One region of the Clostridium sp. LIBA-8553 genome, then DNA from elsewhere that is predicted to be linked to it. Evidence: riboswitches for the same ligand, from Rfam matches in the RefSeq annotation. Region 1 holds a riboswitch; the other holds the start of a gene.

Region 1 (4,436 bases):
AACTTAAATCCAATTTAGGTTATATTCTAGTTAAATATTGATTTTTATCTAACAATTTAATTTTTCTCTAAAAAACAATACCTATTTAAAACAACGCTAAATTTTAAATTATAAATATTATACTATAAAATAAATTCTAAATAAAAAAAGAGATTCTATTAATTAAAGAACCTCTTTTGATTATTTCATATTTTAAATTTAATATTCAAATTTTTCTTATCTACTAAGAATCTTCAAAAATTCCTTGCTTCTTTCTGCTATATTATCACTATTTAACAAAGCAGATATAACAGCAACACCTTCTAAGTTTTCTAAGATATCAGAATTTAAATTATAAGGAGTTATACCTCCAATGCCATATAGGGGTATAGAAGAAACCTTCCTTATTTCTCTTAAAGTTTCTAAGGTCATTAAGGTTGCATCATCTTTACTATTTGTTGAAAATAAAGCGCCAACACCTAAATTATCAGCTCCATCTTCTATAGCTTTTAATGCCTCTTCTCTATTATGAACTGTAACACCTATAACAGCATCCTTTGGCATTATTTTTCTTGCTATAGAAACATCCATATCATCTTGTCCTATATGAACACCATGAGCCTTTACTGCTAATGCTACATCAATTCTATCATTTACTAAAAAAATAGCTCCAAATTCATCACATAGCTTTTTTAAAGCTTTAGCTTCTTTGCACATTTCCTTAGTATCTTTATTCTTTGCTCTATATTGAACAATAGATACTCCCCCAAGTAAAGCTTCCTTCGTCTTTTCTAAAAGTTCATTAAAAGGAATCTTATAATCAGTTACTAAATATAATTTTTTACATTGTAAATTACTCATAATAAACCTTCTCTCTTTCTCTTATTACTTCATCATTAATTATTGAAAGCTCATCTAGAAGATTATGTTTAAAAGTCATTAATCCTTCTTTTTCTCCTAATCTTTTCTCAGCCATTTCTCCACATATTCCCCATGCGGATACTGTTTTAACCACTTCTTTAAATCTTAAAGCTTTATCATCATAAAAACTTAAAGCTATGGTTAATAAAGCTCCCAACATACATCCAGTACCTGTGATTTTGCTCATTTTAGAAGTTCCATTTTTAACAATTGCACTTTCGTGTCCATCTGTTATAAAATCAATGGCTCCAGAAACAACTATTATAAGATTTCTTTCTCTTGCATATTCCTTTATCTTATTTTTTGTATTTTCGCTTAAGGAATCATCAAAGGAATCTATTCCAATTGAATTAGAAGTTTCACCTATAAGAGTTTTTATTTCAGCTAAATTCCCCTTTACAAGTGAAGGCTCTCCCTCTAATATTAAACTTTTTGCAAAGTCTTTTCTAAGCTTAGATGCTTGTACACCTACAGGATCTAAAACAGATGGAATACCTTTTTTCTTTGCTATTTTTATAGAAATCATTGATGATTCCATTTGATAAGGCTCTAAAGTTCCTATATTAACTAAAAGTCCATTAGCCATTCCTGTTATTTCTTCTAATTCCTCATGGTGTGTTGCCATAAGAGGTAGTCCACCATAATTAATAGTTACTTGTGCTAAATCATTAACTGTAACATAATTTGTTATCATATGTATCAAAGGATTTTTTATTTTTAAAGCTTCCATTATTATTCCTCCTAATAAAATTTATAAAAATGATGTGTTGGTCCAACACCTTTTCCAAGTTCAAAGCCATTTTTTATGGCTCCTGTAATATACTCTTTTCCATTTTTAACTGCATCAACTATATTCATTCCCTTTGCTAAGTTAGCTGTAATAGCTGACGATAACGTACACCCTGTTCCATGAGTATGTTTTGTATTTATTCTATCTTGCTCAAAAATAACAAAACTCTCTCCATCATAAAGAAGATCTGTAGCTTCTCCTTCTAAATGACCACCCTTAATTAAGACATTTTTAGCTCCCATTTTTTTAATATCAATAGCAGCCTTTTTCATATCTTCTATTGTAAGTATTTCTCTACCTAACAATTCCTCTGCTTCTGGTAAATTTGGAGTTATTAAAGTAGCTAATGGTATTAATTTCTCTATTAAAGTATTCTTAGCATCATCTGATAAAAGCTTAAATCCACTTTTTGAAATCATAACAGGATCTAAAACTATTTGTGATAAATTCTCTACTCTTCTTAAAGCCTTGCTTATTGCTTCTATTGATTCAATTTTAGATACCATTCCTATTTTTATAGCATCTACTTCTATATCATCAAAAATTACATCTATTTGTTTTTCTATGATTTCAGGAGTAACATCCATTATTCCAAAAACTCCTTGAGTACTTTGAGCTGTTATAGCAGTTATTATACTCATTCCATATACTCCATTAGCAGAAAATGATTTTATATCAGCCTGTATTCCTGCTCCTCCTGAGCTATCAGATCCTGCAATTGTCAGTGCATTAAATAATTTAGTCATATATATCTCTCCTTTTTTAAAATAAAAAAGCATATATAGCCCTAAGGCTATATATGCTTTAAAATCAATTAAAATATACTTGTCTTGGGCTTCCCTACGCTGGTATTAACCAGATCAGGTTAAAGGGTCAAGAAATTTAATTTCTAATCTCAGCCAGACACCACTGGCCCCCCTAGCTATTTTTATAATGTTTTCTCATCCAAATGATACCATATAAATCCTCTTTCTTCAACATATGTTTTTGATATTTTCTAGGTTAAGGATTATAATTTTAAGTATATCAATTTTAGGAGGATATTTTATGGTTAGTTTAGTTTTAGAAGGAGGAACTTTGCGTCCTATTTTCAGTGCAGGAGTTATGGATGCTCTTCTTGATAACAATATAATCTTTCCATATTGCATTGGAGTATCAGCAGGAATAACTAATGGTTTTTCTTATTTTTCTAATCAAAAAGGAAGAAATATTGAAATATTAAAAAAATATAGAAATGATAAAAGATATTTAGGGATTACTAATTTTTTCAAATGTAAAAGTATTTTTGGTTTAGATTTTGTCTTTGATGAATTAGCAAACAAACTCTTTCCTTATGATTTTAATGCACTTTCAAATTATAAGGGAAAAGTTTTAATTGGTGTTACTAATGCTAGAACAGGGAAAACAGAATACTTAGATGGTAAAGTTAAGGACGAAAAATATATGGCTTTAAGAGCAACCTGTGCAATTCCATTACTTTTCCCAGCAATAAAAATAAATGGAAATGAATATTATGATGGTGGTCTTTTAGATCCAATTCCCATAAAAAAAGCCATAGAAGATGGGAATGAAAAACATTTAATCATTCTTACTCGTCCTGAGAGTTATAAAAAAACCTTAGGTAAAAGTAATAAATTTGCATGTAAAATAGTTGGGCGTAAATATCCTAAATTAAAGGATTCCTTCTTGACAAGACATATTAAATATAATGATACAGTGAAATTTTGTGAAGAGTTAGAAAAGGAAGGAAAAGCATTAATAATTAGACCTTCTGAAGAAGAAGCAATTGAAAGCTTTGAAAAAGATATCTGCAAACTAGAAAAAGCTTATAATGCTGGTTATAATGCTGGCATAAAGAACTTAGAAAAAATTAAAGCTTTATTTTTAAAATAGTCCCTTTTTTATGTGAATATTGATTTCTACTCAATTTAGACTTAAATAAAAGAGACTATATCAAACTTAATTTTAAATTCTAATATAGTCTCTTTTATTTAAAAACTTAAATTATTTTTAAAGCTTCCTACAACTATCTCTCACAATAAGCTTAACAGGTAAAACTATTTTTTTAGACATCTGTCTTCCTGTTCTAATTTTCTCTAAAAGTGTGTCTACTGCAACATTTCCCATATATTCTGTGTACACCTTTATTGTTGTTAAAGAAGGGGTTAAAAATTTAGCTGTACATATGTCATCAAAACCAACTATACTTATGTTCTCCGGTATTTTAAGTTCAGCCTCAGCTATAGCTTTATATGCTCCTATAGCCATAGGATCACTTGCAATAAAGAACGCAGTAGGTAAATTCTTTTCTTTTAGCACTTTTTTCATAAGATCATAACCATCCTCAGGTAAAAATCTCCCTTTTAAAACCCACTCCTCATTATATCCATTTATACCTTCCATATATTCCTTAAAAGTTTTTTCTCTATAATTTACTTTTCTTAAAGACTCATTACTATTATGAGGAATAGATTCTCCCCCTAAGTATCCAATCTTCTTATGACCTAAAGAGGTTAGATAATCTAAAGCTTTCTTAACTCCATACTTAAAATCTACCACAACGGAATCATACTTCCACTCTTCTGGAGAAGAATCTACAAAAACTATATTTTTAGATAGTTTCTCCATTAGTTCTATTTCCTTTTTTTCAAATACTCCAATAGCTAATATACCATCTAAATCTGTATATTCTTTTATACCTTCATTAATAATCTTTTGGAAATCTATTGGCTTAAACTTAATTTTT
Region 2 (4,436 bases), 1.4 Mb from region 1:
AAGTAGTATGATTCATCTGAATTCCAAAGTATTGGGTGATCTGCACTTTGAGTTCTAACTTCTATTTGTCTTAAAGTTCTTCTAGCATCATGAGCAGCTTCGGCAACAGTTTTCTTTAATTGCTCCTCATCCATATAATGAGAACAAGAGCATGTTGCAAAGTAACCGCCTTCTTTAACCATTTTTATTCCTCTAAGGTTTATTTCTTTATATCCTCTAATAGCTTGCTTAACAGTGTTTCTTGATTTTGTGAAAGCTGGTGGGTCTAAAATAACAACATCAAATTGTTTTCCTTCTCTTGACCAATCTCCTAAAACATCAAAAGCATTATGCTTTTCAAATTTAACAACATCTTGAAGATTATTAAGTTCAGCATTTCTTGTAGCACAGTCAACAGCATGCTGAGATACATCTATTCCTAGAACTGATTTAGCACCTGCTATACCAGCATTTAAAGCAAATGAACCTGTATGAGTGAAGCAATCTAAAACATCCATACCCTTACATATTCTATGCATTGCAGCTCTATTTTCTTTTTGATCTAAGAAGAAACCAGTTTTTTGGCCATTTTCTAAATCAACTATGTATTTAACACCATTTTCAACTATTTCTATATCAGTATTAAATGGCTCAGTTAAGAAGCCTTTTCTTTGCTCTAAACCTTCTATTTCTCTAGTTTTTATGTCACTTCTTTCATAAACACCTTTAGCGCCATATTCCTCAACTAGGATTTTAACAATTAGGTCTCTATATTTATCCATTCCAAGAGTTGATATTTGAATTACATAATAATCTTCAAATTTATCTACTGTTAGACCAGGAAGGAAGTCAGCTTCTCCAAAGATAAATCTGCATGAAGATGTATCTATAACTCTCTTTCTATATTCCCAAGCAGTTTTAAATCTTCTCTTGAAGAAATTTTCATCTATCTCTTCATCTATGTCCTTAGTCATTATTCTTATAGTTATTTTACTTCTATCGTTTATGTAACCTTTTCCTAGAAAATAACCTTTGTGATTATAAACTTCAACTATATCTCCGTTTTCGTAGTCTCCGTCATATTCATTTATTTCATCAATGTAAATCCAAGGTCTACCTTGTTCAGCTTTTTTATTTTTCCCTTTGTGTAAATAAAACTTACTCGCCATTTAAATAGCTCCTTCCAAAATAATTCTTATAAGATTATAACACATAATAGGTTTTTCAATAGGTTTAAAATATATTTAGAGAAAAATAAATCAATACTTTTAGAATAAAGATTGAGTTGTGAATATATATTTTTAATAAGAGTAATTTTAAGGATTGAATAAAATTGATAAAAACTATCATTATTCCAACACCTAAAAGACTAAAGAAATACATAAGAGCGTCTGATTTTAAAAAGAAAGCAAAATCTTTTGTAACTCCAGAGAGGACTATAATATATGGGACTATAGGAACTGGTATAACAATAATATCTTTAAGTGATGTGCCAGCTAAACCTTTTGTCATAGGAAGTTTAATATATCATGGCATTGCCTATGAAATTTTAGAAAAATGGTATGATGAATATGGTAATGATGAAGAAGTTAGAAAGATGATGATGAGTAATAAAGATTATTGGAATAATTTTTATATGAGATTTTAGGTTTTATCTTTACTTCAACAAGAAAAAGTAGAATTTATTTAAAAAAATATATATAATTATTGTAGACTTTATAGCTAGGGGTGCCATTTGGCTGAGAGATAACATTTTGTTATTAACCCTTAAACCTGATCTGGGTAATACCAGCGTAGGAAAGCCTGTAGAAAGTTTTATAATAGTATTTTTTATATTTAGAGTATTATAACTTTTTATAAATTAAGCTGTATCCTACAAGGATGCAGCTTTTTGTTTTTTATTTAAAATATTAAAGATTATATGCTTTTATAGAACTTTTAGGTAATCCTTATTTGAGCTATTAAGTTTAATCATAAGATTGAAGGAGATGTCAAATATGAGATTTACGGAAAAATTATTAAAAGAGGCAATGCCTATATGGGACAAGTATTTAGAGCACCCATTTATAAAAGAAATTGGGGAAGGTACTCTTAATAAAAACAAGTTCAAAGAGTATTTAGTCCAAGACTATCTTTACTTAAAGGAGTATGCTAAGGTCTTTTGTGTTGGTGTAGTTAAGGCTAGAACTATGGAAGATATGAGATTTTTCTATAGTTCTACAAAAGGAACAATGGAGGATGAAACAGCAGTACATATAGAATACTTAAAAGATTTTGGAATATCAGAAATAGAGGCTGAAAAAAGAGAATATAAAGGCACCACTATAAGTTATACAAGCTATATGAAAGGAATAGCTCTAACAGGTGAGTTAGATGAAATAGCCATAGTAACATTACCATGTACTTGGAGCTATAGCTACATAGGGAAACATATAGCTAAGAAATATGTTAATAAACTAGAAGGAAACTTTTTTAAACCTTGGATTGATGAATATGCTTCAGATGGATTCACTGAGTTTACTGATAAATGGATAGAATATGTAGATAAAATTTGTTCAAATTTATCCGAAGAAAAGGAAAAGAGACTGATAGATATATTTAAAAGAGCAAGTTTATATGAACTTGATTTTTGGAATATGGCATATGAAGAAGGTGAATAATAATATTAGAAAATTAATAAAAAATAATTAAAATTAATAGAGGGTTGTATCAAATTTAAAATAATAAAAATTATAAATTCTTAGTGGAATTCAGTAATTCTCAGAATAGGTTTATAAGTTTTTATTTTAAGTTATTTTTGATACAATCCTTATTTTATTTTTGGAAGAAGTTTAACTTTATATTATAATGAAAATAAGATTTGTTTTGAAAAGGATGGATAACTGATGAATTTAATAACTCTTGAAAATATAAGTAAGAGCTATTCAGAGAAAATTTTAGCTAATAATATATCTTTAGGAATAAATGAAGGTGAGAAGATTGGACTTATAGGAGTTAACGGAACAGGAAAATCTTCTTTCTTAAAAATAGTTGCAGGAGTTGAAGAACCGGATGAAGGAACAGTAACAAAAGGTAATAGAGTAAGAATAGAATATCTTGCTCAAACACCAGACTATGATGATAATGCTACTGTTTTAGAGCAAGTTTTCAAAGGAAACTCTGATGAAATGAGAATTCTAAGAGAGTATGAAGAGTTACTTGAGAAAATGAATAAGGGCGAAGTTAAAGATAGTGATTCTGAAAGATTAATAAAGCTTCAAGGAAAAATAGATGCTTTAAATCTTTGGGATATGGAAAGTGAAGCAAAGAATGTTTTAACTAAGCTTGGAATAACTAATTTTGAAGAAAAAGTAGGAAATCTTTCTGGAGGACAAAAGAAGAGAATAATGCTAGCAGCTGCCTTAATAACTCCTTGTGAATTATTAATACTAGATGAGCCTACTAACCATTTAGATAATGAAACTATAAGTTGGTTAGAAGATTACTTAAATGCTAGGAAAGGTGCTCTTTTAATGATTACTCATGATAGATACTTCCTAGATAGAGTAACTAATAGAATATTAGAATTAGATAGAGGTAGATTATTTAGCTATGATGGAAACTATTCTGTTTTCCTAGAAAAGAAGATGGAGAGAATAGCTATAGAAAAAGCAAGTGAGGAAAAAAGACAAAACCTTATGAGAAAGGAACTAGCTTGGGTAAGAAGAGGTGCAAAGGCTAGAACTACTAAACAAAAAGCTAGACTTCAAAGATTTGATGAATTAGTAAATCAAGAAGGCTTTATTGAAAATGAGAATATAGAAATCTCTGTTATGGGAACAAGATTAGGAAAGAAGATAATAGAGATAGAGCACCTAAATAAAAGTTTTGGTAATAAAAAGATAGTTGATGATTTTAACTACATAGTGCTAAGAAGTGATAGAATTGGTATTGTAGGACCTAATGGAATTGGAAAATCAACGCTTATGGGAATGATTGAAGGAAAGATAGCACCAGATAGTGGAGAAATAATAAAAGGTGAAACAGTAAAAATAGCTTGTTTCTCACAAGAGGATACACATATGCATCCGGAAATGAGAGCTATAGATTACATAAAAGAGGCAGGAGAGTATTTACAAACTGCTACAGGTGAAAGAATAACAGCATCACAAATGTGTGAAAAATTCTTATTTGATGGGACACTTCAATGGACAATGATAGGTATGTTATCTGGTGGCGAAAGAAGAAGACTTCATCTTTTAAGAGTTTTAATGGAAGCTCCTAATGTTCTTCTTCTAGATGAGCCTACAAATGATTTAGATATTGAGACTCTAAATAGACTAGAGGATTATTTAGATGATTTTGGTGGAGTTGTTATTACTGTATCTCATGATAGATATTTCTTAGATAGAATTTGTAACAAGATATTCTCTTATGAAGGAGACGGAAAAATAGATATTTATACTGGAAACTATGGG

Evidence for each region. Region 1 has a riboswitch for thiamine pyrophosphate ahead of thiD (bifunctional hydroxymethylpyrimidine kinase/phosphomethylpyrimidine kinase). Riboswitches for the same ligand answer to the same signal wherever they lie in the genome.
Region 2: linked by a shared signal. The riboswitch ahead of tenA (thiaminase II) and the one ahead of thiD (bifunctional hydroxymethylpyrimidine kinase/phosphomethylpyrimidine kinase) in region 1 are both predicted to bind thiamine pyrophosphate.

Annotation. Positions count from the first base shown of each region.
Region 1 covers NZ_CM173489.1:1,991,675-1,996,110, forward strand. The annotation lists gene thiE (thiamine phosphate synthase) at 217-840, opposite strand; gene thiM (hydroxyethylthiazole kinase) at 833-1,630, opposite strand; gene thiD (bifunctional hydroxymethylpyrimidine kinase/phosphomethylpyrimidine kinase) at 1,642-2,436, opposite strand; TPP riboswitch at 2,511-2,620, opposite strand; gene AC2JAQ_RS08810 (patatin-like phospholipase family protein) at 2,738-3,583, shown strand; gene AC2JAQ_RS08815 (LacI family DNA-binding transcriptional regulator) at 3,701-4,436, opposite strand, start outside.
Region 2 covers NZ_CM173489.1:3,365,281-3,369,716, reverse strand. The annotation lists gene AC2JAQ_RS15335 (class I SAM-dependent rRNA methyltransferase) at 1-1,148, opposite strand, end outside; gene AC2JAQ_RS15330 (hypothetical protein) at 1,313-1,627, shown strand; TPP riboswitch at 1,694-1,796, shown strand; gene tenA (thiaminase II) at 1,977-2,639, shown strand; gene AC2JAQ_RS15320 (ABC-F family ATP-binding cassette domain-containing protein) at 2,865-4,436, shown strand, end outside.